DNA from 4 places in the Sphingomonas sp. HMP6 genome. Region 1 is predicted to be linked to each of the others. Evidence: predicted binding sites of a transcription regulator. Region 1 holds the regulator's gene; each other region holds the start of a gene.
What was found. The regulator LexA, encoded in region 1, represses DNA repair genes until DNA is damaged. The targets are predictions, from matches to a motif close to GTTCCNCNCTTGTTCT.

Region 1 (8,070 bases):
AAGGCGTGCTGCATCGGCCGACGATTGCGACGTTCACGGCCCGAGTGGAGCGAATCGAGCCGCTGCCGGCGCGCGATTTGGTGCGGTTGCGGTTGGCGCCGGTGGAAGTGCTTTCGGTGCCCGAGTCTCGCGGGCCGGCGCGGCCGTTGCCAACATTGCCGCCGCGCATTCGGGTTAATCTGGCGAGCGTGGACGTTCCCGAAGGGCTGGCGCTGGGGGCAACGCTCCGGCTGTCGGCGCGGCTGATGCCACCGCCCGAACCCTCTGTGCCCGGTGCCTATAATTACGCGCGGACGGCGTGGTTCGACGGGATCGGCGCGACCGGGCGCGGGTTTGGGCCGGTCAGCGTGGTGGCCGGCGGCGGCGCGCGGGATGCCGGGCTGCGCGTGCGGCTGTCGCGGCATATTCAGGCGAGCGCGGGTGGCGGCGCTGTCGGTGGGAGTGGGGCGGGCGGAATTGCGGCCGCGCTGGCGACGGGCGATCAGGGGGGCATTCCCGCCGAGGATAATGAGGCGATGCGGCGCTCGGGCCTGGCGCATCTGCTGTCGGTCAGCGGGTTGCACATCACCGCGGCGGTGGCGGCGGTGATGCTGCTGGTGACGAGGTTGCTCGCGCTCAGCCCGTGGGTCGCTTTGCGCTGGCGGATCCCGCTGATCGCGGCGGGAGCGGGGGCGCTGGCGGCGATCGGGTACACGTGGCTCACCGGATCGGAGGTGCCGACGATCCGGTCATGCGTCGCAGCACTTTTCGTGCTGGTGGCGCTTGTGCTGGGGCGCGAGGCGCTGACGCTGCGGCTGGTCGCGGCGGGGGCGGTGATCGTGTTGTTGCTATACCCCGAGGCTTTGGCGGGGCCGAGCTTTCAGCTTTCGTTTGCGGCGGTCGCATCGATCATCGCGCTCAACGAACATCCTGTGGTGCGGCGGTGGTTCGCCCCGCGCGAGCAATCGCGGGCGGCGGCGATCGGGCGTGGGATTGTGGCGCTGTTGTTGACGGGAATCGTGGTCGAATTGGCGCTGATCCCGATCTCCTTGTTCCATTTTCACAAGGCCGGGGTGTACGGCGCGGTCGCCAATATCATCGCGATCCCGCTGACAACTTTTGTCACCATGCCGCTGGAGGCGCTGGCGTTGCTGTTCGACACAGTGGGGGCGGGAGCGCCGTTCTGGTGGCTGACGGCGCGCTCGCTCGATCTGCTGCTGTGGATCGCGCGGACGACGGCGGCAATTCCCGGAGCGGTCGCGCCGCTGCCCGCGATGCCGGGCGGGGCCTATGCGTTGATGGTGGCGGGTGGGCTGTGGATCGCTTTGTGGCGGACGCGGTGGCGGCGGCTGGGGCTGATACCGCTGGCGGCAGGGGCGATCTGGGCGCTGGCGACCCCAGCACCCGATCTGCTGGTGACAGGAGACGGGCGGCATCTCGCGATCCGTACCGATGGTGGGGATATTGCGTTGCTGCGCGACCGGGTGGGGGATTACACCGCCGATATGCTGACAGAAAATGGCGGGATAGACGGCCTGCCGATGCTGCTGTCGGACCATCCAGAGGCGCGGTGCAGCCGCGATCTGTGTTTGATGACGCGCCGTGCGGGCGGGCGCGACTGGCGTGTCGTGGCGACACGGAGTGCCTATCTGGTGCCGGTTGCCGAGTTGATCGCGGCGTGCCGGACGGCGGATATCGTGGTCAGCGAGCGGCGATTACCGCGCGGATGCACGCCACGCTGGTTGCGGCTCGACCGGCCGGTACTGGTGCGGACCGGTGGCGTGGCGATCAGCTTCGAGCGGGGCGCGGTGCGGACGGTGCGGCAGTCCGGCGATACGCATCCGTGGATCGCCGCGCCGCTGCCGCCGGAGCGGCTGCGGCGCACTTGGGGCAAGGTGAAAAATGGCGCCCGATCAGGCGGACCGGCCCGCTAACTGCACTGCCAAATTGCCCCGAAGCCCGCTGGACCGCGTTCCGATCATGCCGAACGGGTTCGAGACGGCGGCCTGCTTCAAGCCCGGCGATCGCGTCGATCGCACCGCGCAGCCGACGCCCGCCGTTCAATCGTAACGGCGCAGGATACCGGCGAGCTTGCCCTGCACGCGGACCTGCGCGGGCGCGTAGCGTTGCGGATCGTAAGCGCGGTTGGCGGGGTCGAGCCGGATCATCGCGCCCTCACGACGGAAGAATTTGAGCGTCGCTTCGCTTTCCTCGATCAAGGCCACGACGATCTCGCCGTCGCGGGCGATTTCCTGGCGGCGGATCAGCGCGTAATCGCCGTCCAGAATCCCCGCCTCGACCATCGAATCCCCCGACACTTCGAGCGCGTAATGCTCGCCACTGCCGAGCAGGGCGGCGGGGACGGCGAGCATCGAGGCACCCTCGAACGCTTCGATCGGCACGCCGGCCGCGATGCGGCCGTGCAGCGGGATTTCGATCACGTCGTTGGCGGGTTCGGGCAGATGGCGCACGTTGCTGGGCGCTGCGGCCTCGGCTGCGACCTTGGTCGGTGCCTTGGTCCCGCGTTCGGGCATCTTGAGCACTTCGAGTGCGCGGGCCCGGTTGGGCAGGCGGCGGATGAACTGGCGTTCCTCGAGCGCGCTGATCAGGCGGTGCACGCCAGACTTGGACTTGAGGTCGAGCGCTTCCTTCATTTCCTCGAACGAGGGGGAGACCCCGGTCTCGTCGAGCCGGTCGTTGATGAAGCAGATCAACTCATGCTGCTTGCGGGTAAGCATGTCGCGGCCCTTTCGTCGGAACAGACGACGAACCTATACGGAACGAAAAATCGCGCGTCAAGCCGGGCGGGTTACGCGAGCAGGATGACTTCCACCGAGTCGCCGGGCGCAGCGGCGGGGGCGTGCGGCGCGCGGACGATGAGACAGTCGGCGCGGGCGAGCGTGCGGACCATCGAGGAGTCCTGCCGGTCCGCCGGTGCGACGCGGCCATCGTTCGTCGTGGCGCGCAGATAGTCCTGGCGGTGGTCGTTCGCGGGCAGGGCGACACCGAGGATCGCGTGGCGTGTGCCTGGCAGCGGGGTGGCGGCGGCTGCCAGATGAGCGATCAGCGGGCGAAGGAAGATCGTCGCGGTCACGAAGGCCGACACTGGGTTGCCCGGCAAGCCGAGCACGACGGTGTTGCGCAACCGTCCCGCCAGCATCGGCTTGCCCGGCCGCAGCGCGATTCGCCAGAAATCGAGATTTCCGCCCGCCGCCTGAAGCGCGGGGCGGATCAAATCGTGGTCGCCGACCGAGGCACCGCCGGTGGTGACGAGGATGTCGGCATCGACCTGTGCGAAGGTGTCGACGATCGCGTCGATCCGATCGGGCAGGATGCCGAGATCGATCACCTCGACCGGGAGATCGGCCAGCAAGGCGGCGAGCATGACGCCGTTCGATTCGGGCAGCGCATCGGCGGTGAGGGGGGCACCGGGCGCGACGAGTTCGTCGCCGCTCGCCATGATCGCAACGCGGACCCGTCGGCGCACTGGGAGTGTGCCGTGCCCGGCGATGGCGGCGAGCGCGATCCGCGCCGGGGTGAGCCGCTCGCCCGCGCCGACAAGCGTTTCGCCGGCGCTGAAATCGAGGCCCTTGCGGCGGACATTGCCGCCACGTTTCGGACCTTCGCCTGCCAAGCGGAGCGTCTCGCCATCGCGCGCTGCCTCTTCCTGGACGAGCACACTATCGGCACCCGCGGGCATTGCCGCCCCGGTGAAGATGCGGACGGACTGGTTCGCACCGAGCGTGCCATCGAAGCGACGCCCCGCCGCGCTTTCGCCGATCACCGTCAAAGGACCGGGCAGATCGTCGAAGCGGAGCGCGTAACCGTCCATCGCCGATAGATCGGTCGTCGGTTGCGTTCGCAGCGCCAGCACGTCGGCCGCCGACCAGCGCCCGGATGCTTCGCGCAGCGGCACCGTCTGGACCGCGACGGGGGTGCCGAGCGCAAACAGGCGGGTTTGGGCATCGGTGACGGAGAGGAGGGGTGGGGGCATGGCGTGCCTGTATCGTGCCAGCGGGTGCCGCGTCGAGGGGCGCGCGGTTTCGGAGCGCCGATTCTCGCGGGTTGCTGGCCCCGACGCGAGATGACCAAAAAGCCACAGTCGATGAGAATCCACCGGCCAATTCGCGCTGTCATCATAACGCCTTAAACCGCGCCTAGCGCGCGGTGACCGGCGGCATTTCACTCAGATGAAGGTCGTCCGGCAGAGTGCAGCGCAGGAGCCCGGGAGTGCCCTGCGCGCGCATCTTCATATCAATAGCTCAATCAAAAAGTGGGAAACTCTCATGTCTAAATCGCTCGCCGCCAAGTCCGCACTTCTGTTCGGCACGGCCTTCTCCGCGCTTTGGGCAAGCGCCGCCAGCGCGCAGGACGCGCCCGTCGCGACGCCTGCTGCCGCGACCGCGCAGGCCACCGATAGCGACAGCCTCGGCGACATCGTCGTCACTGCCCAGCGCCGCCGCGAAAATCTGCAGTCGGTGCCGGTCTCGGTCGGCGTGCTGCAAGGCGACGATCTGCGCACCTACACGACGGGCGGCAGCGATACGCTACTCGAACTCGCCAACCGCGTGCCCGGCCTCTACGTCGAATCGACCACCGGCCGCATCTTCCCGCGCTTCTACATCCGCGGTCTCGGCAACGTCGATTTCTACCTCGGCGCATCGCAGCCGGTGTCGATCATCCAGGACGATGTCGTGCTGGAGCATGTCGTGCTCAAATCGAACCCGGTGTTCGACGTGCGCCAGATCGAAGTGCTGCGCGGGCCGCAGGGTACGCTGTTCGGCCGCAACACGACGGCGGGCATCATCAAGTTTGACACGATCCGTCCGAGCAACGCGTTCGAAGGCCGCGCGACGGCATCGTACGGCAGCTACAACACGATCAGCGTCGATGCGGGCGTCGGCGGGCCGATCGTCAAGGACGTGCTCTCGTTCCGCGTTTCGGCGCTGTACCAGCATCGCGACAATTGGATCGACAACACCTTCAACGGCGTCAGCGGTGACGGCACCGTCGGCGGCAAGAACGTGCTCGGCCGCTTCGATGAGAAGGACGTACGCGTCCAATTGATGCTGACCCCGCCGGACACCGGCTTCACCGGCATCCTGTCGGCGCATGCGCGCCATTACAGCGGCACCGCGACGCTGTTCCATCGCGGCGCGATCAAGCTCGGGTCGAACGACGTGAGCGCCGAACCGCGCGATGCCGTCGGCAATGACGAAGCGCTCAACAGCCCGCAGGCGTACAAGACGTACGGCGCATCGTTCAACGCGAAGAACGATTTCGGCGGCGTCACGCTGACCTCGATCACGGCGTATGAGACGACCTCGGGGTCGAGCCGTGGCGACACCGACGGCGGGATCGCGGCCAACTTCCCCGGCGGACGCTTCTACGGCCAGAGCCGTGGTCGCGTGATCGATCTCGATCAGCTGAGCGAGGAAGTCCGCTTGGCGAGCAATGGCAATGGTCGCTTCAAATGGCAGGTCGGCGGGATCTATTTCGAGTCGCGCGACACCACCGAATTCGCGCAGCGCGGCTTTTTCCTGCTCAACAATTCGTTTGGTACGACGCCCAACCCGAACAATTTCGTCGTCCTGCGCAACGTCAACACGTCGTACGCGGGCTTCGGCCAGGCGAGCTACGAGCTTCTGCCGAAGCTGACTCTGACCGGCGGCGTGCGCGTGACCTATGACGAGAAGACGACGCGTCTGGTCACGCCGCCGCGCAATGCTGCTGGCGTGGTGACCTTCCCGGTGACGGCGGCGACCAATGTCCGGCTCGCCGACACGCAGCCGAGTTGGGAGGGGAGCCTGCGCTATGAAGTGAACCCGGACGTCAACGTATTCGCGCGCGTCTCGCGCGGTTTCCGTGGGCCGACGATCCAGGGCCGCAACGCCGTGTTCAGCTCGGCGTTCGTGACGGCGGGTTCGGAGACGATCACGTCGTACGAGGCGGGCTTCAAGTCGAACCTGTTCGGCAACACGCTGCGCTTCAACGCGACGGGGTTCTACTACAAGGTCAAGAACATCCAGTTGAACGGCAACGATGCCAACAACAACGGCCTGTTGTTCAACGCCAATCAGGCGCAGGCTTGGGGTGGTGAAGCCGAACTGACGTGGCGTCCGGTGCGCAACCTGACGCTCGGCCTCGGCGGCAGCGTGCTGCATACGGAAGTGAACGACACGCGCGTCTATACGCCGGTGTGCAAGCTGAACGGCGTGGTCACCTGCACCGTGCTCAACCCGACGATCAATGTCGGTACGGCGACGCTGGCGCAGATCAACGGCAACGCATTGCCCAATGCGCCGAAGTATCAGTTCGACGGCAATGCCCGCTACGACCTGCCGCTCGGCAATGGCGGCAAGCTGTTCCTGGCGGGCGATGCGACGGTGCAGGGCTTCACCAGCTTCGTGCCGTATAAGACGATCGAATACACCTCCGACGGTACGTTCGAGGTTGGTTTGAAGGCGGGTTATGCCGCGCCGGACAACAAGTATGAAATCGCGGTCTATGTTCGCAATCTGACCGACGAGAAAAACCTCAAGGGCGTGCTCGATAACTACAACGCCGCCGTCTTCAACGACCCGCGCATCATCGGCGTGTCGCTGTCGGGAAAGTTCTGATTGATCCAGGATCGACTTGCGGCGCAGGTCGATCCTATTTCCTTCCCCGGCGGAGGCCGGGGCCCAGTTGCGAAACGGTGGAAGGCGAGCGGCAGCGCTCCGTTACCTCTGCCATTCCGACTGGGCCCCGGCCTTCGCCGGGGAAGCGTCGTTTTAGGGAAAGCGCAGGCGCTGCTCAGCGCGCCCAGTCGCCCGATTTGCCGCCGGTTTTGGTGAGCAACTGCACCCCGCCGATCGTCATGCCTTTGTCGATCGCCTTGGCCATGTCGTAGATCGTCAGCAGTGTGACCGAGACGGCGGTGAGTGCTTCCATCTCGACCCCGGTTTTGCCCGCCGTCGCGGCGGTGGCGGTGGCGGTGACGCCGGTTTCGTCCACCGCGAGATCGATCGCCACGCGGGTGAGCGGGAGCGGGTGGCACAAAGGAATCAACTCAGCGGTACGCTTCGCCGCCATGATCCCGGCGACGCGCGCGACAGCGAGCACGTCGCCCTTCAGCGCGGTGCCTTCGCGGATCGCGCGGGCTGCTTCTGCGCTCATCTCGATCCGACCGGTGGCTACCGCCTCGCGGCGGGTGTCGGCTTTCGCGCCGACATCGACCATGTGCGCGGCACCGGTGGCGTCGAGGTGGGTGAGGTCGCTCACCCCACCAGCACTCGCGTTGCCGCCTCGACATCGGGCGCGCGCATCAGTGCTTCGCCGATCAGGAAGCATTTGATGTCATGTTCGGCCATCGCATCGAGATCGGCGCGCGTCATCAGGCCGCTTTCGGCGACGAAGGTGCAATCCTTCGGGGCCTTGGACACCAGTTCGTAGGTTCGGGCAAAGTCGACCGTGAAGGTGCGCAGGTCGCGGTTGTTGACGCCGATCAGCCGCGATTTGAGCTTCATCGCGCGGTCCATTTCGGCCTGCGAATGCACCTCGACCAATACGTCCATGCCGCATTCCAGCGCGCTCGCCTCGATTTCGGCAAGAAGCACGTCGTCGATCGCGGCCATGATCAGCAGGATCGCATCGGCCCCGATGCTGCGCGATTCGGGGACTTGCCATGGATCGACCATGAAATCCTTGCGCAGGACCGGCAGGTCGCACGCGGCGCGCGCCGTCTCCAGATACGCATCGGCGCCTTGGAACCACGCTTCGTCGGTCAGCACCGACAAGCACGTCGCGCCGCCCGCCTGATAAGCGCGGGCATGGGCTTCGGGGTCGAAATCCTCGCGGATGATGCCCTTGGACGGGCTGGCCTTCTTCACCTCCGCGACGAGCGCGTAGCCGGTGGCGGCGCGGGCATCGAGTGCTGCACGAAAGCCACGCGGCTTAGTCTGTTCGGCGATGCGCGCGTCTAGGTCGCTAAGCGGCACGGTCGCCTTGCGGGCGGCGACTTCAGCGCGCTTGGTTTCGAGGATGCGGTTGAGAATGTCGGTCATGAATAAGCGATCCAGCGATCGAGCAGGGTGTTGGCGGCAGTGTTGT
Region 2 (8,070 bases), 430 kb from region 1:
GGTGCCAGGACCGGCGCCGATGGTGTGTGGCGCCGGCGGGTGGATCAGTCCGGGCTCCAGATGTCGGTGAGATTGAGGATGAGACGGTCGGGGGCGGCGCGGAGCGCGGCGGCATAGCGACGCAGTTCGGCCCAACTCGGCAATTGCCGGGCAGCCCGCCGAGCAATGATCACTTGTTCGGCAGCGTCGAGATCCGGCGAGGGTTTGGTCGCTCGCGAGCGGATGTTCGCCAACGCCTCGTCCAAGGGGTGAGATTTGAACTCGTGGATCATCACCCAAGCCCATATTTCGGAAGAAGTCTCGCTCTGGCGCAAGGGGGCGAAATTCCGGCGGCTGGTGATCCAATCGAGCAGCGCATCATTGTCGATCTTTGACTTGACCAAACTCAGCCCGTCCCGGCTCATTGCATTGCGCACCGCAGTGACTGGCATGCCGGTCAGGGCACCAATTGCCTCGGTGGTCCCGAGCTCGACATTGTCATCTACGTAAAAGCACCCATCGGCGATGCGCCAGCGGTTGTAGGCGGCCAGAACTGTCCGGTTGAGCGAGCTTCCCTCCCGGTCGAGCGGTGAGCCATAGCGGCGGGAAAAACGCACCATAGAGCCACGCAGGATCTGCTCAAGTTCGTCTGCTTCATCGAGGTCGAGCGCTTCGCAAGGCCAAGGGCGAAACGCGCTTTCATAGGCGCGTCGGGCGATACGGGTGATGTTGAAAGCGTCAAGATTAAGCTTCTCGCCAATCTTTTTGTGATTGTAATCCGAAAAGTCTTCGACCTCAAAGCCGAGAAAAGCCGTCGCCGCTGCGATGCCGGCGATCCGTTCAAGGTCTGCCGCTTGTGAGACGAGGTGTTCGCGTAGATCTTCCATCATTGCCTGGAGCGTGAAGGGGGGGGCGGGCATGGTGTAGGTCCATAGGTCGTCAAAGTGGTCGACCGGGGCATCGACGAACTGCAGCGAAGCGGGAGACACCAGACTGGCTGGTGAGCGGCCATCCGACATGCGGATGGGGTAGCCTCTGTGTACAAGCTCGAGCGCTTCGCTGTAGCTGGAAACGAGGACGGCATTGTCCTTGTGGTGACGCTGGGCGCCATGAGCCGCGTCGGCCAGCACAAACATGCCGTTCTGGCTCGGGTCGCGGTCGCGCTGACGCCAGGGGCGTTCGATCGCTCCGGTGATCGGGTTGGTGCGCAGGATCTGAGTGAAAAAGCTGGGAATGGCGGGTCTCCCTGGAAAGATTAGTGCTGGCGTGCAGCGGTAACGATGGTGCCGTTGTCGGCGACGATGACATAGGCGTTGCGGTAGCGACCGAGTTGCGCGGCCCCCGGCCCCAAGATGCGGGTGGCCTCGGCCCAGCTGTCGGCATCGAAGCTGTGCTTGTAGCAGTCGCCGCCAGCCCACATGCACTCGGTCAGCGAGAGCAGCAGATCCACGACATAGCCAGGGATCGAGCGCTGTTGCATGCGGATGATGGCGTGGGAGCTGAAATGGTAGCACTTGGGGATCGCTGAAAATGTCTGCATGATGGCCTCCTGGCTTGATGGTTGTGATATAAAGCCAATTAATAAGGCGTGTCAATATGAAAATAAACAAACATACGAGGTATGTGGATCGTTTCAGAATTCAGGGTAAGCCACTGGGGATCTGGCAGGCGGGGCTGACCCGAGAGCAAACCTGCGGGCGCCGGCATTGGCCTCAGATGCCATCATTCCGGCGCTGATGAAGGGCCTCGGGTTTGCCGGAGGGATCCGCTGTTGAGTCACTGAGGAGCTAGGGTTCCCTTTCCACGATCACGAAAGAGTGTCTGAAAGTCGCCTTTGAGGTCGGGCTGCGCCCACGTTGATAAGAAAGCTTCGAACGTCTGCTCCTTCCAAGTGCCAACGTTCAGCAGGTGTTTCGGAAACGGCGGGAAAGTCCCAAACGTCACTATTCGTCGAAGTAAGACAAGCGACGAACGAACGGCAAATTTCAGGAGCCCAATATTCTGGCCCGAACGACTGGGATTGGGCGCAAGCAGTCTGTCCGCTTTGAGAACGAGGCGGGAGTCGAACCACTTATTGCGACGCCGGTTGCGGGCCATAACTCTTCACGAAGGTCACAAGGTCGATTTCTCCCCACTTGCGATGCCGCTCCGTGTCGAAGCTGATTGACGTTGCTACCGGTTGAAAGGGCTGTATTTTTACGGTGCCGGTGGGGTGGCAACACCCGGCTCGTGAGAAGGCTCTTGGGACACCGGCACCGTTCGCCCATGCAAGCCGCTTTGGGAATACTTTTTCGGTTCGATGGCCAATCCGACGTTCAACCTTTCCGCATTTGCTGAGAAGCTCATCGCTGAGAAGCGGAAGCTCAACCTTGCGTGGAAAATTAAGAATGCGGTTGGGCTTCAGTCGATAGCCGTCGATCTCAAAATGGCCGTTGAGGCGTGTGACGGGCTGCTTTTTTCGCTCGATAACAAGTGACGTGACCCCCGTCTTTCATCCAGCGGCAGCCAGAGACCGACCGTTGTTGTCGCGCAGGAGCGCGGGCGAAGCAACGGGCGGGTTTAAACCCGCCCGTTGCTTTTCGAGGTCGGCGGCAAAGGCCGCCGGTGTGGCGTAGCCGAGCGAGGAATGTGGCCGCTCGGTGTTGTAGTCATCGACCCAGCGCGCGAGGATCGAGCGCGCCTGGCGGACCGTGAAGAACAGCGTCTCGTTGAGCAGCTCGTCGCGCATGCGACCGTTGAAGCTCTCGACGAACCCGTTCTGCGTCGGCTTTCCCGGGGCGATATAGTGCCACTCGACGCAAGCATCGCCCGACCACGCGAGAACCGCGTTCGAGGTCAGTTCGGTCCCGTTGTCGCTGACGATCATCCTGGGCGCACCGCGCTCGGCGATCAGATCACCCAGCTCGCGCACCACCCGCTTGCCCGAGATCGACGTGTCGAGCACCGCTCGCAAACACTCGCGCGTCACGTCGTCGACGATGTTGAGGATGCGGAACCGCCGCCCCGTGGCCATCTGGTCGTGGACGAAGTCCAGGCTCCAGCGCTGGTTGGGCAGCGCCAACACGGGTGCCGGTGCCCGCGCACCGACGGCGCGCTTGCGGCCCTTTCGGCGTCGCACCGTCAGACCTTCCTCGCGGTAGAGCCGCTGGGTCTTCTTGCGGTTGATCGTCATGCCGTCGCGCCGCAGCAGGATATGCAGCCGCCGATAGCCGAACCGCCGGCGCTGCTGCGCCAACTCGCGCAGACGCGACCGCAGGTCGCCATCATCCGCCCGGCACGAGCGATACCGCATGCTTTTGCGATCCGCCCCGACGACAGCACACGCCCGCCGCTCGCTCATCCCCAGCGCCGTCTGGAGATGCGCGACCGCTTCCCGCTTCGCGGCAGGCGTTACCATTTTTTTGATAGCAGGTCCTTCAGACCCGCGTTGTCGAGCATCGTGTCCGCCAGCAACCGCTTGAGACGGGCGTTCTCCTCCTCGAGCGCCCGCAACCGCTTCGCATCGGACACCTCCAGACCGCCGAACTTGGCCTTCCACGCATAATAGGTCGCGCTGGACATCCCGTAGCGCCGGCACAGATCCGTCACCACCGCGCCAGCCTCGGCCTCTTTCAGGATGCCGATGATCTGCTCTTCCGAAAACTGCTTCCGCTTCATCTGTCCGTCCCTTCTTCCGGGGTCGGACTCTAGCTCCAACTGGAGGAAAAAACGGGGGTCACGTCACAAGATGGATCAACCCGCCGATTTTCGCGAGTCAAGCGAGGCGGCGCTTATGAACTTCATCATCCTGCTTTACGCCCGTGCTGCAAAAACATCATCCGACGAGCGCCAGCAATACGACCCGCGCGCCAGCCTCACCCCGGAAGAGTTGGTAGTTCACCAAGAGCTTTGCGACCTTCGAGATGCGGCGGTCGCTCACTACGGGACGGGAGGTTCATACGTCGGCAATTAGGTGCGTGAGCTTGCGATAATGGAGATCGGCGCGGGAGTAAGGGTTGGCGTAGTTTCGCGGCGGCAAATCATTGACCGACCGCTGATCGCGCGGGCGAAAGCCCAAATCCTTCGCGTCATCGAAATTGTCGATCCTATCGCGTCGGAAAGGATCAACGGCATTAGCGAAGCGCTCGATGCCGAATGCGAACTCGATTCAGAGTTCTATCGGGAGGTTCACGCCCATCCCCTAAATGTTGAACTGTTTCTCGGTGGCGCTGAGCAAGTGGTGCAGATGCAAAACACACCCAATGGTGGATCGGCGCGGGGCGCGTTCGGGCAAAACCGCTAGGGCATTGGGAGATCGAAAAGTGAAGATATTGAATGCCTTGCTCGCGGCAACCGTGCCGTCGATTGCCCTATCTCAGTCGGCTCTTGAACATTACGCGTGGCAAGACCCGTATCCACTGGTTCCGCTCGGCCGCACGGCACAGGCCATCACTGGACCGGTTCGCGTCCGTCCAAAAACGATCACTTTTGATAATAAAGTCGTGGCGGCGCGCCTTGTCGGCAAGGTTTGGCGCATGTGGGATGAGTCTGGTGAAAAGAGCACTGCGAGCATCTATGAGCTATCGAGCGATCCGGGCGTGCTCAGACATCGCAACACTCTTTGCGGGGCCGGGGTGAAGGCACGGTTTGTAGTGCTCTGGCAGAGCTATCAGAATGGCGTTGGCGGTGCGGTCAACATGGCGGTGTGGTCTTCCGCGACAAAGCCAGAAGACAAAGACAGTCCCGGCTTGTGCGGCACGTATTCTTACGAGTGGAAGGTCCGTTAGCCGCTTTCATTGCGCAGTCTTGCTCGCTCGAAATTGAGGAAGGTCTAACCGTTGCGCAGGTGCTTTACCAATTCCCCCAGGCGCGTTCGAGCGCCGTCCATTCGGGAAAGGTCAGGGGTCGTAAGGGGGTGTACCGCGCGGATCCGCTCCGGCCGTCCGTGGCCGACGTTGCAGCGGAAGTGTCGGCTCATGACATCGACGTGATCGTTCCGGCCGTGGCAGCAAAACCAGCGCTGCGCGCGTTGCGCTAACACCACGCCCCGGTGGTCGCACGCGCGGCAGTCAGCTGCACATTGGCATTCTGGTGAATGAAATTCCCTAGCTTGAGCAGCCGTATGGTCGCGCCCATGCCATTACAGCGCAAGCGGCAACTGGTCGGGATCGGCTTCGACGGGTGGGTTGGCGATGCGCTTCGCGATGCTCGCCGCAAGTTCGTTCAACGCCTGTTCGCGCAAGCGTTCGTCGCCAAAGGTGAGGCCGACACGCGCCCATCCCGGACTGAGCATCAGGCCCTCGCGCGCCAGGTTTTCGAGATCGTTGGGCGAATCGGAGAGATGCTGTGCCATATCGGCGTGTGGAACATATGCGGAACGAATGGCAAGATATGTTCGGCGCCGCGTCGCATATGGCGTCGGAGCTCGGCCCTTGAGAACGGCATGTGATCGGCGGGCCGTTAGCGAAATCAGGTTTCGTCCGGGCAGGTGTAGTGAATCGGGTTTCGAAGCCACGCTGTTACAGCCGACTCGCGCCATCCCGCACAGCGCGTGCTGATCGCGATCTGCTTGGGAAAGCTTCCATCCTTGATTTTCCGGTACAATGTCGATCGGCTGAGGCCCGTACGATCGAGTACGGTCGGTAGTCGGAGAATTCTGTCAACAAAGTCCGACATGGCTCGCTCCTGCATTCGCTGGCAGATGAGGCTCGGGCAAGCCATCAAAGGGAGCAAGGCCAAAGGCCTTCGATCCAACTAAAGGATAAAGAAACAAGCTGTGGAGTAGTCGGAATGTTACCTGTATTGCGCCAGACCACGTCCGGCGAGGTTCAAACGGCTCGCCGGGTGTTGAGAACGTCTTGGGAAAACGCGTCGGAACCTTTGGGGCTAACCCTTGGACATTCGAACCGACCACCCGGCGGACTGACGACATAGTACCAATTTTTCGGGCTTCGCTCCAGTAAGGGGACGTAGTCTGGCTACGATTTCTTGTTCGGAGTCGAAGCCCACCGCCGCTTGGCGGAACGCTAACGTCTGACGGGATATGGCTCGAACTCACTATTAGTCTGCCACATCGTCAGCATGACTATCGCTAATTTTCGGCCTACCGCCATCCGGGCTCGCCCGTAGCCTGCCCGCTTCGCCAACTCGCTGCCCCAGTCACTCAGCGCACAGCGTTGAGCGGCCCGCGACAACATTACGCCAGCGGAAATCACCAGATGCGTCCTCGTAAGCCGATCACCCGCCCGGCTAATACTGGATGCGAAGAACCTTCCCGGACTGTTTCAATGTTGGCACCATGCCCAGATAGGGGCCAACGTCCGCAGGCCGGTGGAAGCGCGAGGGTTCGTCGATCGCCGAATAGAATGACAGCGCACAGATCGGGCCAACACCGGGAATTTTGAGGAAGCGGCTAGTGATGGGGTTACCCTCGGCCCGTCTTTTCAGATCCTTGTCCGCCTGTCGGATGCTCAGGTGCAACTGTGCGCACAGCTCAATCAGGGGACGTAGCGTGCGCGCCGCCTCAGACATGCCGGTTTGCCCCAAGGCCTTAATCTCAGCCTCAACTTTGGTACCCATAGCGAGGCCAACGCCTAGCTGCTTGATGGTGCTGCCATAGTTGCGCAACATCGCACGAAGGCAGTTCCGGTTTGCGGCGAGCAGCCAGACTAGGCGGTGTCGAAGGGCAAGCTCGGTTCTAATTTGCTGAGCCTCCTGTCCGCGAACGTGTACGGCCAAACGGGGTACACCCCCTAACCGTGCGATCTCCGCTATGCCGCGCGCGTCGTTGATGTCCGTCTTATGACATCGAACCGCGAGCACTTTGCTCGTTTTACGCGAGTCAAAAACGGAGACGGGAAAGCCCAACTTGGCGAGGCGAGGGGGCAGCGTCGGCGAGGCGCCTGTCTCCAACGCGACCGCCGCAATGTTGGTGAGTGGAAACATGGCGAGGGATTTAGCGATGTCGTCAGCTGTCGATCCCGACGGACATTCAAGTACGGGCAGCCCGGTATGATCTAGCACGCACACTGCTGTGCTAACTTCGCCGACATCGAGTCCAACCCAAAACTTCGAGGTCATCGCGCACCTCATTTATGTTTGCGTCGGCGGCCCTAATTTGGGTGCCAGGTCGCGGAGCGCCTGCAACGAGGTTTCGGGGTCCGCCGACGAATGGATAATGTCTAATTTGCACCGAGTCTGAATTCGCAAAGCGGTGAGCCGCCCCATAGATGCGGTGCCGTGCAATCACTTGAGCCTCTCGATTTTCACGAAGCAATCCACTCGGGATGCGCCCCAAATATTCGTTCCGATGGCGACCCGTGCTTCGCACGGCCACGCTCTACGCCGCTGTGCGGCGCCGAGCCGCTTCGCGTCTCGTCCCTGCGGGTGACGATCGTTGACGCAGTCCGGATCTCCGATCCGGTTAGCTGACATCGCGCTTCGCGCGCTGGCGCTGGTTGCGGCCGCGGCCAAGGGGGTGGGCGTCGCTACCCTCTAGTCCCGCCGCGGCGTGCCGCAACCCGGCTGCGCCGGGCCCTCCGCTTCGCTGCGGCCCTGCGGGTGCGGCCCGCCTCCGTCGGCGGGACTGCCGGTTCGCTCCTTGCCGCCCACCCCCTTTTCCGGGGCCGTGTGCGTTTTAGGAAGGAGGAAGAAAGATGAGGTGGAGGTTCTGGCGTCGGCTCCCTCGTGTGAGGCCCGAAGTGGCCCGGCTGGAGCGAAAGCTGTGGCGGATGGATTCCGTCACGCGGGAGGTCTTCTTGCTGCATCGGCTGGATAGCCTTGGCTATCGCGAGATCGCCGAGCGCTTGGAGATCGACGTGGCGGAGGTGGAGCGTCGCATGGCCAGCGCCTTGGTCCATCTCGTTGAAGCGAGCGAGGCCGACTGATCCATTCGCGGACGCGATAGGCCTTGCCTTCGCATCCGCGAATGCCGCAGGTTCCGCAGCAATGTTGCGCACGTCCCTCGATCATCTTCCCGCCTCTCGGCAGCGCGAGCTTGCCCATGTCGCGCGCGTATTGTGCGAGGAGTTCGAGGCCGCGCACGCGATCGGCACCAAGGACTGGAAGAAGGCGCGGCGCATCTTCAAAATCGTGCTCTACGGCTCGTTCGCG
Region 3 (8,070 bases), 760 kb from region 1:
AATAATCGCCGAACGAGAAATTGCCGAGCATTTCGAAGAAGGTGTGGTGGCGCGCAGTATAGCCGACATTGTCGAGATCATTATGCTTGCCCCCGGCCCGCACGCATTTCTGGCTTGACGACGCGGTGACATAGTGCCGCGATTCGAGGCCGGTGAAGACGTTCTTAAACGGCACCATCCCGGCGTTGACGAACATCAACGTCGGATCGTTTTGCGGCACCAGCGGCGCGGAGGCGATCTTCGCATGGCCGTTCGCCGCGAAATAATCGAGAAAGCTGCGGCGGATGTCGTTCGTGGAAATCGGGAGCTGGGTCATGGCCGCAGGGCTTAGGCGAGGCTGCTGCGTATCTCAAGCATGGCTCGGTTCGTCGTGTGGTGTCAGGTCAGACGAGATCAGCCCAGTGCAAGCCGCTCGGCAAATCGATCGCGGCAAAATCGACCTGCAATACGCGACGATGGCGCGGATGCGCGGCCGCATCCGACGCATGCAGGATCGGGGTCGAATACAGCCAAATGTCGCCACGCTCGGCGAGGCACGCCGTTACGCCGCACCGCTGAACTGTCGCGGCGAGATCACTTTCCGGCACGAGACCGAGCCGATGCGAACCCGGGGCGACCAACAATGGAGCATTGTCAGTGTCGACATCATCGAGATGGATACGCGCCGTCACCATCGCCTCGAGCAGGGATATCGGTGGCGCGACGTGATGACCACCCGCCTTGACGGTCCATGGACCAAATCCCGGAACAGCGATTCGGGCTCGAACTTCGATGGTGCGATCCTGATGCCAGCCGAGAGCCCAGTTCTTGCTGGCACTTTTGTCGAACAGCAATGCCCGGACTGGGCGAACGCTTGCGCCGATGCGGCAGGCAAGAACGCCCCGTATCGTGTCGATCGCCGTCAGGGCCGCGACTTTACTGCGCGGCAGCCGGTGCCCGGCCCGTGCGGCGGGCAAGTCGACAAACAGCGGCTCAATTTCCGCAAGTGCATCCTCGTCACGTCCTTGGGGCAGCTTGGCGAACCCAGCCGATTCGTAGCTGCTCCAGTCCACCATCCTCACCCCAGCGGCGCATCGAGCGACAGCGGCGGGACGCTGAACCATTTCGGACCCGCCGCCGTCATGTGGAAGCAATCCTCCAGCCGGACGCCGAATTTGCCAGGCAAGTACAGGCCGGGCTCGTCGGAGAAACACATGCCCTCAGCGAGCGGCGTCGTCTCGCCATGGACGAGGTTGACCGGTTCGTGTCCGTCGAGGCCGATGCCGTGGCCGGTGCGGTGCGACAGGCCGGGCAGCTGGTAGCGCGGGCCATAGCCGAGCATTTGGTAAAACCTGCGCACCGCATCGTCGACCGCGCCCGCAGGCGTGCCGATCTGCGCAGCGGCGAAGGCCTTGGCCTGGCCGGTGCGGACATGGTCCCACACCTGGCGTTGTTCCTTGCTGGCCGACCCGAACACAAAGGTGCGCGAGACGTCGGATTGATAGCCCTGCACGGTGCACCCGCAATCCATCAGTACGATCTGGCCGTCGGCGACGATTTGCGCATCGCGGCTGCCGTGCGGATAGGCCGCCGCTGCGCCGATCAGGACAAGCGCGAATTCGGGATCGCCGCCGAGCTGACGGGTGGCGGCGTTCATCAGGGCGGAGACATCGGCGGGCTTCATGCCCTTTTCGACGCGCGGCCAAGTCCAGCGATAGGCGGCGATCGTCACGTCGGTCGCAGCTTGCATCAACGCGATCTCGGGCGCGGTCTTGCGCATCCGCACCCCGCGGACGACCGGATTGGCGCTGACGATCTTTGCCCCCGGCAGTGCCCGCGCAAGACCGTCGACCGCGAAATAGCGCACGGTTTCCTCGATCCCGATCGGCCGGGCGGTGAGCTCGCGTTCACCGAGGAAGCCAGCGACCAGTTTCAGCGGGTCTTCATCCTCCTGCCACACCCGCACATCGGCGGTGATGCCGAGCGTCTGGCGGACCGAGGGTTCCTCGAAAAACGGCGTGACGATGCACGGATCACCCTCGACCGGAAGGATGGCGGCGGTCAGCCTTTCGCTGCGGTGCCATTCGACACCGGTGAAATAGACCAGGCTCGACCCCGATTCGATCAACACCGCACCGATGCCGTGGGCGCGCATCGCCGATTGCGCGCGTGCGATTCGCGCGCGGCGTTCCGACTCGCCGATCGGCGCGGCAGCACCGGTGATCGGCCGAAGCCCGGCGAGATCGGGCGCAGCGGCGCGGAGCACACTGGTCGCGGAAAGGGCCGGCATGGCGGCGGTGGCAGCGGCAAACGCGCGACGGGTCAGCTTCATCGCGGCACTGTGCCAGCACGATGCGGCGCCCGCAACGCGTCAATCCCGCCGCGCATCGCTTGACCCCCGCGCCATTCTCCCGTTGATGGCCGTGACCATAACACCGGGGGCCGATACGTGGCGAAGCGACTGACGACCTATATCCTGATCGGGCTGGTGCTCGGGCTGATCATTGGCTGGGCGATCAACACAAACATCGCCGATGGCAGCCCGGCGGCGACCGCGCGGTTGAAGGAGATCGGCGCCGGTTTCTCGATCGTCACGACGATTTTCCTGCGGCTGATCAAGATGATCATCGCGCCGCTGGTGTTTTCGACGCTGGTCGTCGGCATCGCGCATATGGGCGACATCAACGCGCTGGGCCGGATCGGCGGACGGACGATGGCGTGGTTTGTCAGCGCATCGTTGATCTCGCTGAGCCTCGGTTTGCTGCTGTTCCACGGCATTGAATTCGTGATCGATGCGGTCGCGCCGGGCAGCGGCTTTGGCTTCAAACTGCCGCCGCCCGATGCGAGCGTCGGCTTGGATGAAAAGGCATTCAACCTTACCAATTTCGTCACGCACATCGTGCCCGCCTCGGTGGTCGATGCGATGGCGACCAATGAGATCATCCAGATCGTGTTGTTCTCGGTCTTCGCCGGTGTCGCGCTGACTGCGATTGGCGAGAAGGGTGCGCCAATCGTGCGCGGGGCCGAGGCGCTGGCCGCGATGATGCTGCAGATCACCGATTATGTGATGCGTTTGGCACCGCTGGCGGTGTTCGCCGCGATCACCGCCACGATCACGGTTAACGGCCTCGGCATCATCTGGACGCTCGGGCTGTTCGTCGGGAGCTTCTATCTCGGGCTGGCGGTGTTGTGGCTGCTGCTATTTGGCGCGGCGTTCGTATTCATCGGGCCGCGTGCCTTCAGCCTCGCGCGTTATATCCGAGAACCGATCCTGCTCGCCTTCTCGACCGCATCGTCGGAAGCCGCTTATCCGCGCACGTTGGAGGCGCTGGTGCGCTTCGGCGTGCCGCGCCGGATCGCCAGCTTCGTGCTGCCGCTTGGCTATTCGTTCAATCTCGACGGGTCGATGATGTACATGACCTTCGCGACGCTCTTCCTGGCGCGCGTATACGGCGTGGACCTGCCGCTGGGCACGCAGATCGTGATGCTGCTCGTTCTGATGGTAACGTCCAAAGGGATCGCCGGCGTGCCGCGCGCCTCGCTCGTCGTGATTGCGGCGGTGATGGGGCAGTTCGGCATTCCCGAGGCGGGACTTTTGCTGATCCTGCCGGTCGACCAGTTCCTCGACATGGGTCGATCGGGCACCAACGTCGTCGGCAATGCGGTAGCGACCGCGGTTGTGGCGAAATGGGAGGGGAGCTTGGCCGATCCGCAGGAGCCCGAGATCGAGCCGCCGCACGCGCCGCATTCTTCAAAGTCGCCACACGGCGCGGTTTGAAGAAGAAGAGGTTCACGCGAAGGCGCGAAGAGAAGAAAAGGGCGCGAAGTTAGAAGTCGCGCGACAGCGCCCTCAACCTCTGGTCAGACGATTTTCCGCGGCGTCGGAATCCTTCTGCTTCGCGCTCTGCCCTTCTCGTCGCGCCTTCGCGTGAACCCGTTTCTTTTTCCCGGCCCGAACGCCGCCACTCAAGCGTAAGCGTACGGCCCGCCCTTGGCGAGCGCCGCCTGATAGGCCGGGCGCGCATGAATCTTGTCGAGCCACGCAATCGTCGCCGGGCGCGATCCATCGAGCCCGGCGCGACTGCGCGCAGCTTCGAGCGGGAAACTCATCATGATGTCGGCGCCGCTCAGTTCGTCCCCCGCGAAATAGGGTCGGCTCGACAGCTCGGACTCGACATAATCGAGGTGCACGTCGATCATCGGGTGGATGCGCTTGGCCGCGGTCTTGCCGAGCAACGGAATACGATTGACCACCAGCAATACCAGCAAGGGCGGCATCATCGATCCCTCGGCATAGTGGAGGAACTGACGATAGCGCAGCGTGTCGCCGCGGTGGGCCGGTGGCCCCAACTTTCCGTCGGCGAGTTCGACCAGATAGTCGATGATCGCGCCGGTTTCGACGATCGTCTGTGCCGCGTCGGTATCCTGGAGAATCGGCGATTTACCGAGCGGATGAATGTGTTTGAGCTCGGGCGGCGCCAGCATCGTGTCTTTGTCGCGCTCGTAGCGCTTGATGTCATAGGGAAGCCCGAGCTCCTCGAGCATCCACAGGATCCGTTGTGACCGGGAATTTTCGAGATGATGGACGATGAGCGTCATGGCGGTCTCCGGATTTCGCACTAATCGACCTGTTCTAGCAGCCTGCGCACCAACGCCCAAGGCCGCGCGGTGGCGGCTCCGAGAAGATCGGCCACCGCGACGGCGCGGAGCATCCGCGCGCTTGCGTCCGGTCCGCCTGGCCTGACACGCTTGAACACCCCCAATATGAAAGGCCCGCCGTTGCCGACGGGCCTTCCCGGTTTCTGCGACGGCGGCGCGGTTCCGCGGGCCGTCTTGGCTGGACCGGCGGCGTGCACGCCCGCCGCTCCGCACGCCACGCTGCCGATCAGGGGCAGCGCCAACGCGAAACTCACAACTCTTCGTCGCCCTCGTCCGGCTCGGGGCCGGCCATCATTTCCTCGGCTACCTTGTCGGTCCGCGACCGGATCGCCGCTTCCAGCCGATCCGACATTTCGGGATGCTCTTTCAGGAACGTCTTCGAATTCTCGCGGCCTTGGCCAATACGGACGCTGTCATAGGAAAACCATGCACCCGATTTCTCGACGAGCCCGGCCTTGACGCCGAGATCGAGGATTTCACCGATCTTGGAGACGCCCTGACCATACATGATGTCGAATTCGACTTGCTTGAACGGCGGCGCGACCTTGTTCTTGACGACCTTGACGCGCGTCGTGTTGCCGATGATCTCGTCGCGATCCTTGATCTGTCCGGTGCGCCGGATGTCGAGGCGCACCGAAGCATAGAATTTCAGCGCATTGCCGCCCGTCGTCGTCTCCGGGTTGCCATACATCACGCCGATCTTCATGCGGAGCTGGTTGATGAAGATCACCATGCAGCGCGAACGGCTGATCGAGCCGGTCAGCTTGCGCAAGGATTGCGACATAAGGCGTGCTTGCAGGCCGACGTGGCTGTCGCCCATCTCGCCCTCGATTTCCGCGCGCGGGACCAGCGCCGCGACCGAATCGACCACCAGCACATCGATCGCGTTCGAGCGTACCAGCGTATCGACGATCTCGAGCGCCTGCTCGCCGGTGTCGGGCTGCGACACGATCAGTTCGTCGATGTTGACGCCGAGCTTCTTGGCGTAAACCGGATCAAGCGCGTGTTCGGCATCGACGAAGGCAGCGGTGCCGCCGGTCTTTTGCGCCTCAGCGATCACATGCAGAGCGAGGGTCGTCTTACCCGAGGATTCCGGCCCGTAAATTTCAATCACACGCCCGCGTGGCAAACCGCCCACCCCGAGTGCGATGTCGAGCCCGAGCGAGCCGGTCGAGATCACCTCGACCTGCATCGTCTGCTTCGAGCCCAACTTCATTGCCGAGCCCTTGCCGAATGCGCGGTCGATCTGAGCCAGAGCGGCCTCGAGCGCCTTCGCCCGTTCGTCCTTGGCCTTTTCGGCGGCCTTGTCCGTGGATGCTGCCATTTTGCTGTCGATGACCTTCAAAGATACCGCCACTGGGAGCCTCCATCGCTAGCCCGAACGCCCGCCGCGTTCAATGCGTGTTGGAGTGTGTATCGCGTTTGTTCCGAAAGAACAAGAGAGGAACGAAAGTATTTTCCGGGAAACAGCGGCCTCAGCCCAGCGCGTCGAGAGCCTTCGCTACGCCGTCCATCGTGAACGGCTTTGGGAGCGTGGGGCGGTCGCGATAGGCTTCGGCCACGGTATCGTGCGATCCGCCAGTCGCGAACACAAACGGAATGCCTTTGGCCGCCAGTGCATCGGCGATCGGAAAGCTTTTCTCGCCACCACGCAGATTCACATCGAGGATCGCGGCATCGATCCCACCCGCGGCGATCAGCGCCAGCGCCGCGTCGACGGTATCGACCGACCCGGCCAGTGCCTTGTTAAGCACCTCCAGAAAATCCTCGATCATCATCGCAATCAAAGGTTCGTCTTCGACGATCAGAATAGTGTGCGGTGCGCCCATTCCAACGCCTTAGCCGCCGCCCGCGGCCTGCGCCATATCATTTCGCAACCGCACCCGCCCGCGCCAACACCGCCCGCGTCGCTTCGGCAAGCTCCTGCACCGAAAAGGGCTTTGCGAGGAATTCGACATTCTCGAGATCGATCGATTTGCGGATCGTCTCCTCGGCATAGCCGGACATGAACAGGATCGGCAGGTCGGGATAGCGCGCGCGGGCGTGGCGGACCATCGTCGGGCCGTCCATCAGGGGCATCATCACGTCGGAGATGAGCAGATCGGGGCGTGCGCTGGCCGCGAGAAGCTCAAGGGCTGCCTCGCCATGCTCGGCGGTCAGCACGGTATAGCCCTGCCGCGTCAGCGCCCGCTCGGCGACCGCGCGGACCATGTCCTCGTCCTCGACCAACAGGATCGTGCCGGTGCCCCACAGATCGACCGGCTTCTCCTTTGGCACGACACGGGCGGGCGTCGGTTCGGCCAGCGCCCCGGCAGTGTGGACCGGCAAGTAGATTTTAAACACGGCGCCTGCCCCGCCCTTCGACCCGCCCTTGACGTTCTCGGCGAAGATCCAACCGCCCGATTGCTTGACGATGCCGTAAACGGTGGAGAGACCGAGGCCCGTACCCTTTCCGACTTCCTTGGTGGTAAAGAAGGGTTCGAAAATCTTGGGCAGGATATCGGGCGGGATGCCGCCGCCGGTATCGGCCACTTCGAGCACGACATAATCGGCGGCGGGCAGAATGTCCGATCCGAGCTTGCGCACCTCGCTCGCGGTAACGGCATAGGTCTGGATTGCGAGCGTCCCGGTACCGCGTGGATCTTTGGACATCATCGCGTCGCGCGCATTGACCGCGAGATTGACGACCACCTGTTCGAGCTGCCCCGGATCGGCACGCACCGGAGACAGGTTGCGGCCGTGCTTGACGGTCAAAGTCACCGTTTCCCCCAGCAGCCGCTTGAGCAGATTCGACACTTCAGAGATGACGTCGGGCAATTGCAGCACTTGCGGGCGCAGCGTCTGCTGGCGCGAGAAGGCGAGAAGTTGCCGGGTCAGGCTGGCTGCGCGGTTAGAATTGGCGCGAATCTGCTGGATGTCGTCATAATCACTGTCGCCAGGCGAATGGCGCATCAGCATCAAATCGCAATGCCCGATGATCGCGGTCAGGATATTGTTGAAATCATGCGCCACGCCGCCGGCAAGCTGTCCGACCGCCTGCATCTTGGTCGCTTGCGCTACTTCGCGTTTGAGTCGGGTTTCCTCGCTATTGTCCTTCAGGCTGAGCAACACCGCGGAACTGCCCAGGCCGCGCGCACCGGCGATCGACAGCGCAACGGGTTCGTCGGGATGGTCTTTCAGTCGCACCGCGAGATCGGTCGAATGCGTCGCGCCGCCAGCGAATCTGCGGATCGCGTCGGCCACCACGCCCTTGTCTTCCCGCACCACCAGGTCACCCGGATAGATTGGCGGACTTTGCGGATCGACCGCAGCGGCGCGCGCGAACGCATCGTTCATCTGCAGGAACCGCCCGTCGCCGCCGATCAACGCGATCCCGAACGGCATCAGCGACACCAGGCTCTTGATGTGCGCGCTCGCGCTCTCGCCGATTGC
Region 4 (8,070 bases), 560 kb from region 1:
GCATCGGCGACCACAGACGTGAGGGCGTCTGCAAGGTCAGCGTGCCGCTGTCCGACGGCGAGCAACGCAACGATCGCGGCGCTAGCGTCCGCCCAGGTCGCACTCGACATGGCGGCGGCATCGATCGCCGGCGCGCCTGCGATGCGCGACGCGAGCGCGGCTAGATCGCCGATGCCATCGATCGAGCGCACGGGCGGACGCTCGAGCTCGGACGCGATCGCCGCCTGCGCTTCGTCAAACGCCGAAACCTTCTCGATGATCGCAGAGAGCCGGTCCTGAAGGCGCTCAACCTCGGTCGGAAGAATCGAAGAAAGGCCGACCCCGCGCCATGGGTGATCGGCAGGGCGGCCGACGACCCTGATACGTTCGGCGAGGTCGCTGACCACCGCGTGCCGCTCAGCGAAATCATCCCCTGTCCAAGTCTCGGGCGATACGAGCGCCAGATCCCCCGGCCGCTCGCCATCGAGCTTCAGCCGCGTGAGCTGGCCGATCACCTGATAAGGGGTCAGCCCGGACGCGGGATGCGTGTCGTGCATGCGTCGCGCATGATCGTTGAGGCGATCGCGAGCCTCCGTCAACCGGACGTGCAGGCTCCCGGGATCCTGACGTCTTGGCGCGCCTAGCTCCCAGGTCCGTCGCAGTTCCTCCAGCACCGCCTTCTTGTTCGCCTTGTTGCTATGCAACTCCAGGCAGGCGTCCCCAACACCGGTCGCGTCGAGGCGGCGCTTCACGACCTCTAGGGCCGCCATCTTCTCGGCGACGAAGAGAACGGTCTTTCCGTCGGCGACCGCCGAGGCGATGATGTTGGCGATCGTCTGGCTCTTGCCCGTGCCTGGCGGGCCCTGGATGACCATGTCGCGCCCGCGCCGGACCTCGTGCACCACCAGCGCCTGCGAGCTGTCGCTGTCCACGATATGGAGCATGTCGGACGGCGAGATGAAGGGGTCGATGTTGGCATCTTCGGGGATCATGCCCTCGCTGCCACCGAAACCGTCCGAAAGGAGTCCGCGCACGAGCGCCCGGTCGGTGATCTTCCCCCCGTTCGGCCAGGTTTGCGGGTCGAGATCCCGATACATCAGGAACTTGGCGAAGGAGAAGAACCCGAGCACGATGACGTCGGGCTGGACCTCCCAACCAGGCTTCGCGGAGACGGCTTCCGCCACCTCGCCGAAGTAGACTGCGGGATCGAACCCGTCGCTAGCCTCGAACGCGGGCAGTCGAATGCCGTGCACCCTGTCGAGGAACGCCTCCAGCGACAGATTGGAGGCGTAGTCCTCCTGGCGCATGCGCAGCTTGAACTTCTCGCCCGCGTTCCCGCGCTCGAGCTGCACAGGGACCAGAACGAGAGGTGCGAAGCGAACGTTCGCCGCATTGCCGGGATCGATCCACTTCAAGGCGCCGATCGCGAGGTACAGGATGTTGACGCCCTGCTCCTCCTCGAGCGTGCGCGCGTCGAAGTAGAGTTCAAGCAGGCGCTTCTGCAGCCCCTTCGGCGTTAGCCGGGTCTGCAGCCTAGTGTCGGAATGACGTGAGAAGACGCCCCGGTCGTCCGCGACGTCGTCCTCGGGCTGCGCGAGGTCGGCGATCTCGTCGGCGTCCTCCGCGGTTTCCTGATCCTCAGCCGCGTCGCCGGACGCCGCCGCCTTTCCGGCGAGGAAGGTCAAGGGCTTGGCCTCCTGGACCAGGATACGGAACACCTCACGCCCTACCTCGTCGACGATCTCGACGGCCTTTGCCCCCTTGGACGAGCGCGGCATGTTGAGCAGGCGGTTGCGCGCCGACAGGTCGAGCAGTTCGGTGCGCGCACGGTCCAGCTTCTCGTCGATGGGAAGGTCGCTCTGGAAGACGGAAACCGGCGCGTCTCCGTCCTCGATAATCGGGCTGCTTGCCAACGTTCCAATCCCCCTAGATTCGGTATCGCCAAATAGGCGACAAAGCGGACGCCAAGTCCAGCCATCCATAACCAGACCAACCACTCTTCTTGTTGTTATCCATGGATCAATCGGACGTAGCTAACGTTATCGTTTAGTCACTAGCAAGCCTACATATGCCGATCAGCGGCCGTTTCGCCACTCATCCTCCTCCGAATGGCGACCTCGATCGGCGCGGCTTGCGCGCAATTTGCCGGGCTAGGCCGGCGCTCAGGGAAGCGAGCGTCGTCGCGTCGCGCAGCCGACACACCTCAGGCTCTGACGCGGGGCACGTCCGCGAGATCCGTCGTCCAGGCCGGCGACCGCATTTCAGACCGCACCCGCCATTCCCGGCTGAAACCCCGGGACGCTGTCACCGCCGTCCAGCTTCCAAACCGGCCGTTGATTTCGTCGAGCGCAGACATCAGCCGATCCCGCCTACCCATGTCCGCTTCGAACAGCGTCCGAGGTCGCTTATCCTGGGGCAGCAGATCGTCGAGCATGATCCCCGCCTTCGTGTAGGCGTAACCGTCGCGCCATGCCTTGGTGGCACCGCGCCGGGCTGCCGCGATCAATTCCAGGCTGTCGTTCGTCATCGGATGTAGCGTCATCATCCGCGATCCGCCATATTGGGGTCGGTCGGGCCTATGACGGTTCGTGTGGAAGAACGTCGTCAATCGGGCGGCGACGAGCCCGTGGGCCCGCAGCTTCTCACCAGCCCGGAGGGCGTATTGGGACAGCGCGCCCATCATCTGCTCGAAGTCCGTAACCGGCGTCCCGAACGACCGCGTCACCGCCATGCCCTTGCGACGTGGTTCGACGGCCTCGACGGCATTAGACGGGACCCCGCGAAGTTCCGCCACCAAACGCTCGAGGACGACGGTTCCCATACCTCGCGCCTGCTTCATCGGCATGTCTCGAAGGGCAGCGGCGGTATGGATCCCCAGATCGGCGAGCTTGCGCCCGGTAGCTCCGCCAATCCCCCAAACGTCGCCGACCGCGAACGTATGCATCACACCCTGGCGCGTGCCCTCGTCGCGCAGGTCGGCGACACCGCCGAAGCGCGGATCCTTCTTGGCGGCAGCGTTCGCCAGCTTCGCCAGGGTCTTGGTGTGGGCGATCCCGACGCACGTCGGGATCGTCGTCCACAGCTGGACCTGCGCCCGCATCGCATGCGCATGCGCGACGAGATCCCGCCGCTCGAACCCAGCCAGATCGATGAACGTCTCGTCGATCGAGTAAATCTCGAAATCGCGTGCGAAGGGCTCGCATGCCGCGATCACCCGCCGCTGCATGTCGCCATAAAGTGCGTAGTTGGAGGAGCGGACCTTGATCCCGTGTTCGCGCACTTTGTCGCGCAGGTGATGAATGGGATCCCCCATCTTGATCCCGAGCGCCTTGGCCTCGGCCGATCGCGCTATGGCGCAACCATCGTTGTTCGATAGAACGATGACCGGCACTCCAACGAGGCTGGGATCGAACGCGCGCTCGCAGCTGACGTAGTAATTGTTGCAGTCGATCAGCGCGATCGGGGCGGTCATGCCACTTTGCGCGCGACGCCGACGACGACGCCCCAGATCTCGACATACTCGTCGACCAGAATTTCCGGAAATCCATCTGCTTCCGGCACCAGCCAATGCCGCCCATCGACCCAGCGCAGCCGCTTCAGGGTGCGGTCGCCGTGCACCAGCGCGACGACGATCGCGCCAGCCTTCGGCTTCCTGGCCCGGTTCACGACTATCAGGTCGCCGTCGTTGATCCCCGCCCCAGCCATGGACCGCCCATCGACACGCATGATGTAGCTGGCGGCCGGGTGCTCCACGAGCCAAGCGCCGAGGTCGATGGGGTCCTGCATGTCGTCCTGCGCCGGCGACGGGAAACCGGCAGGCGTGTCGCACAGGAAGAATGGAACCTCCTGCGGCACGAGATCGAATGGAATCTCGTGCAGTCTCAGCGCCGAATCCGCCCGCAGACTCTGATCATTCCGCATCGCCGTCCTTCTCGCCCCCCCTCGAATCACCGTGCCCGGCGGATAGCTTGTAGCTAGGCCCAACCGTCGGCCGACCGCAAGAACATTACAGGAACGTTGTGGCGGATTCGCGCGGACGTCGCGCACGCATCAATCGACGGGGATCACATGTCCGCCTTGGACGTCGACGGTCCTCGGGCGCTGATCGTGGTAAGGCGACGAGACCGAGGTGACCGCTGACGTTGGCGTCCAACAGCGCCAGGTCTTCCAAGGCGCGCCCCCGTTTTGAGCCACTCGGTAGCCGCGCCCGTCGACCTCCGCATCTGCGACTCGCGGAGCAGCGATCGCATTGGTCACGCCTCCATGAACTTTGCGAACGGCTCTCGGTAGTCAGGATGCCAGCGTGAAAGCGCAGGCCGGTTCGCGACGATGTCGTCCATCGACCAGCGCATACGCTTCTCATCCGTTGCGCGATCGACATCGTTGTCCGGGCACAGGATGTAGAAGTCTCCTCGCGCGACGCTCTCGAGCATGAAGTCCGCGACCTGCTTAGCGGTCCACGCTCCGTCCGGTTTCTCGGTCCGGTTCGTCATGCCCGTGAAGGTGAAGCCAGGAATCAGAAGATGCGCCGAGACGCGCCCGCCGGTAGCGTCGCAAAGTTCGTGGGCGAGAGACTCCGAGTAGCTTCGCACCCCTGCCTTGGAGAGGTTGTATGCGGCGTTGCCCGGTGGATTGGTGATCCCCTGCTTGGATCCCGTATTGATCACGATCGCAGGCGCGTCGCCGGCCAGCATGGCGGGAATGAAGGCCTGGACGCCGTGCAGAACGCCCATCAGATTGATCCCGAGCAAGCCCTCCCAATCCGAGCCGTTCTCCCATGTCTTCCCGGGATTTCCGCCGATGGCCGCATTGTTGACCAAGACCGAGACATCGCCCCAAGCCGCGAAGACCCGGTCCCGCAACCGCTCGACTGCCGCGAACGACGCGACATCGGTTGGAACGATCAGAACCTCGCCTAGCGAGGACAGCTCACGAGCAGCCTTGTCGAGTTTGTCCGTATCCACGTCCGCTATCGCGACTCTCATGCCAAGACCGAGAAGCCGGGACGCGACCGCACAACCGATGCCGCTCGCGGCGCCAGTCACCACGGCGACGGCTTTCGGGGCGAAAGCGGGATGACAAAGGTTTCCATCCATCGGCTTGGCATCCTGTCCGGTTCTTCAGGTAAACGAAAGCGGCTGCGCGCGGCGGTCGCGTCCGCGCAGAAGCGTCTATCGCGGCTGTTCCTCATCTCATAGTGCACCCGTTCACTTTGCGGGGCGGCGGACATCGGCGGATCGGTCGGGCGCGCGACCAGTGACGGCAGTCAGCATGCGGCGGCGCAACGATCATCAAGCAGGAGAGACGATGAAGACCGGGAGATCGAAAAAATGCCTGACGTCACCAAGATTCTGACCGCGATGGGTCAGGGGACTCGCCTCGACGTGCTGATCACCCTGTCGGTGGCGCCCAATACCACCCGGACATCGGGAGAGCTCGCCCGCTCCCTCAACGTGCCGCTGAACAGCATGTCGACCCACCTCGCAGTCCTGCTGAACGCGGGGCTAGTCGAGGCGAAGCGGTCGGGACGCAACATCCTATATCGGCTGAATGCGACGGGCATCGATGCCGTCCTCGATGGGCTTGCGGAGCGCCTCGGAACGACAAGGCGAAAATCGGAAGCCCTCCATTCTGGAGAGGTCCATTTCTCGATCGCTGCACCCCCAGAAGCTACCGGACCCGACTTGGATAACAGCCAATCGTCGTCACCCGCCCTCTACTGCGCCACCACCAAAACAGGTCGCTTTCAAGCGGTTGGGGATTATGGCCTCAACAGTCGCAAGTGGGCGGTCGGCGCGGACGTCCGCGTGACGGCGGTCTCGATCTATGGACGGCGCGGGAATCAAGAGCGGCCCGAGCAGGTAGATACCGAAATAGCGCATACGACGTGGCTAACCCATTTACACGCCGCCGCTGAACGACGGTGGATGAGCATGAGTCCGCCATGCCTCGAGGAAAGCAGGGAATCCTTGCGCGCGATATGTTCGCTGTTGACGGTGGAGGTGTCGAAGGGGTGCTCCACAGCGCCCGCGTGATGAGGGCCGAGGATCAGACCGTGAGGTTGGCCAACGTCGCGTCGTCGAGCGTGCCGCACAACCCGGGAACCTCGGCGAGCTGCCGCAGGCTGTCGAACCGCCCCCCGCTCTTCACGATAGCGGACGATCTCGAAGACTTGCCCGCGCAGGCCCTCGGCCGCATCGAGCTCCGCCTGCCCCGCTTCATTAACGTTAAACATCGCAATCCCTCTCAGTTCGGCGATCCGACAATAGGCTCGGCCTACCTCAGTCCGAACGCCCGGTGCCGCAATCGGAGCCATGGGACGCGCCGCAAATCCGGATGTGAAAACGTCTGAACTTCAAGTCCGGCGATGCGGCTACGCCGAACGTAACGTCACGCGGGTCATTTCCGACGGTCGACCAAGACGCAGGGCGAATCCCGGCCACAACCCCGTTCCGTTGCTGACATAGAGCGTCATCCCGTCGACGTCGTAAAGTCCGGATACGAACCCGCCATTGCCGTTCGCGACAAGCCGGTCGAGACCCACGACCATGCCTCCATGGGTATGGCCCGAAAGCTGAAGCGCGACACCGTGTGCGGAGGCCGCTTTTGCACGTCGTGGCTGATGGTCGAGCAGGATGACAGGAGCGTCGGCCGGCGCGCCCGTCAACGCCGCTGCCAGATCCGGTCCCGGCTGCCCGTGTCCGGGTGCGGAAAGATCGGTCACGCCGGCAAGAACGATCCGAGCACGTCCGCGCGTCACTATCGTGTGCGCGTTCGGCAGCATGCGCATCCCAAGCCCGGAAAGGCGCCGCATCCAAGCGGCGTAATCGAATAAGTATTCATGGTTGCCGGGTATCGCATACACGCCGTCGGGAGCGCGCAGACGCTCGAGCGGCTGCACGTCGGCACGGCGCATCGCCACCGACCCGTCGATGAAGTCGCCTGTGACAACGACGACGTCCACCTCCGACGCGTTGGCGCGGTCAACCACCGTATCCGCCCAACTCACCGGGAACAGCCTGCTGATGTGGAGATCGGTGAGCTGAAGCAGCCGATAGCCGTCGAATTCCCTCGGCAACCCGCGGATCTCGACCTCGATGTCCATCACCGGAGGGACGCGCGTCGCGTTGGCGACACCTAACGCTGCCAGGGTGACTGCTGCACCCGCGATCGCGTAGCGTAGGAAGTCCGGCGTTCCGAAGCCTCCTCCCGTCGTCAGGATGACCGCAAGCGTGCCCAGATCGAGCACGATCTGCAGCACCGCGAGGAACGCGATGGCCCCGAAGCCCCAGTTGAACAGGACGACGGCGGCCCGTGGGAACTCCGGAGCGAAGACCGATCCGGACGACAGCCTGCTCCAGAGATGAAACTGCGATGTGAACAGGATCAGCAGAGCGATGGCGCCTTTGCCCCACAGCGGCAGCGATAGCTGCAGTAGCCAGCGGACGATCACGAAAATGCTTGGGATGGCGAAGATCAAATGAAAAATGGCAGCCCCCGACCTGCGTGGCCTGTTTGAGCCACTGGCTATTCGGCATTCGGTATCTGCCCGGCAAGGCGGGACCGCAACCGTGACGAAACGACCCTAGTGCCGAGCTTACGTTTTTAGGCGAGATCAACCCCTGCCAAGAGCTGCCAAATACTTCGTAGCGAGCCTGACGAACCGCGTTCGGGATGCTCTCGAAACCCGGCAGGATCGCAGCGGCCAACTACTGACTGAGACCACTGTGACGAAGGCGTCAGCTTACGACACGGCCGACGTGCGATGATCAACGACCGGAAACTTCGACCTTCTCGTTATCCAGCCGTGCAAGCGCCGACGACCTATCATCAAAGACCTGGGCGTACCCGTGGCGCCCGCCGGGACAGGGCGAGCTTCAGACGGCGAAGCACGCAACAATGCGCTTGCAAAGGCGTAAGTGCTTCCCAAAGTCGGCGTCATCCGAATGACACAGTTAGAGGCTGGTCCGGATATTGGCCTGACGAAGGAGTCGCCTCTACTGGAACGAGAAGACACCGAGGGCAGCATGTGGTCGCGGCGGCCACCGATCTCTCGCGATTTCATCATGTTAGCCGAAGGTCTTTTGCAGT

Region 2: the regulator LexA is predicted to act here: its motif matches at 5,322-5,337, upstream of HMP06_RS17440 (DUF6771 family protein).
Region 3: the regulator LexA is predicted to act here: its motif matches at 6,071-6,086, upstream of recA (recombinase RecA).
Region 4: the regulator LexA is predicted to act here: its motif matches at 3,980-3,995, upstream of HMP06_RS04645 (LexA family protein).

The regions. Positions count from the first base shown of each region.
Region 1 is NZ_AP022672.1:353,951-362,020, forward strand. It holds gene HMP06_RS01725 (ComEC/Rec2 family competence protein) at 1-1,913, shown strand, start outside; gene lexA (transcriptional repressor LexA) at 2,040-2,717, opposite strand; gene HMP06_RS01735 (molybdopterin molybdotransferase MoeA) at 2,789-3,973, opposite strand; gene HMP06_RS01740 (TonB-dependent receptor) at 4,266-6,599, shown strand; gene moaC (cyclic pyranopterin monophosphate synthase MoaC) at 6,775-7,242, opposite strand; gene trpC (indole-3-glycerol phosphate synthase TrpC) at 7,239-8,024, opposite strand; gene trpD (anthranilate phosphoribosyltransferase) at 8,021-8,070, opposite strand, start outside.
Region 2 is NZ_AP022672.1:3,559,208-3,567,277, forward strand. It holds gene HMP06_RS17405 (hypothetical protein) at 45-1,115, opposite strand; gene HMP06_RS17410 (hypothetical protein) at 1,235-1,519, opposite strand; gene HMP06_RS17415 (hypothetical protein) at 2,279-2,455, shown strand; one part of gene HMP06_RS17420 (IS3 family transposase) at 2,471-3,384, opposite strand; one part of gene HMP06_RS17420 (IS3 family transposase) at 3,384-3,636, opposite strand; gene HMP06_RS17425 (hypothetical protein) at 3,752-3,931, shown strand; gene HMP06_RS17430 (hypothetical protein) at 3,950-4,261, shown strand; gene HMP06_RS17435 (hypothetical protein) at 4,281-4,745, shown strand; gene HMP06_RS17440 (DUF6771 family protein) at 5,099-5,311, opposite strand; gene HMP06_RS17445 (helix-turn-helix transcriptional regulator) at 5,428-5,649, opposite strand; gene HMP06_RS17450 (IS110 family transposase) at 6,208-7,050, opposite strand; gene HMP06_RS17455 (sigma factor-like helix-turn-helix DNA-binding protein) at 7,614-7,844, shown strand; gene HMP06_RS17460 (HEPN domain-containing protein) at 7,909-8,070, shown strand, end outside.
Region 3 is NZ_AP022672.1:1,109,393-1,117,462, forward strand. It holds gene alaS (alanine--tRNA ligase) at 1-316, opposite strand, end outside; gene HMP06_RS05630 (phytanoyl-CoA dioxygenase family protein) at 384-1,103, opposite strand; gene HMP06_RS05635 (M24 family metallopeptidase) at 1,058-2,311, opposite strand; gene HMP06_RS05640 (dicarboxylate/amino acid:cation symporter) at 2,429-3,757, shown strand; gene HMP06_RS05645 (glutathione S-transferase family protein) at 3,946-4,578, opposite strand; gene recA (recombinase RecA) at 4,889-5,962, opposite strand; gene HMP06_RS05655 (response regulator) at 6,114-6,467, opposite strand; gene HMP06_RS05660 (response regulator) at 6,505-8,070, opposite strand, start outside.
Region 4 is NZ_AP022672.1:910,860-918,929, reverse strand. It holds gene HMP06_RS04655 (DUF3320 domain-containing protein) at 1-1,892, opposite strand, end outside; gene HMP06_RS04650 (Y-family DNA polymerase) at 2,183-3,451, opposite strand; gene HMP06_RS04645 (LexA family protein) at 3,448-3,900, opposite strand; gene HMP06_RS04640 (SDR family NAD(P)-dependent oxidoreductase) at 4,233-5,075, opposite strand; gene HMP06_RS04635 (ArsR/SmtB family transcription factor) at 5,310-6,014, shown strand; gene HMP06_RS04625 (metallophosphoesterase) at 6,353-7,459, opposite strand.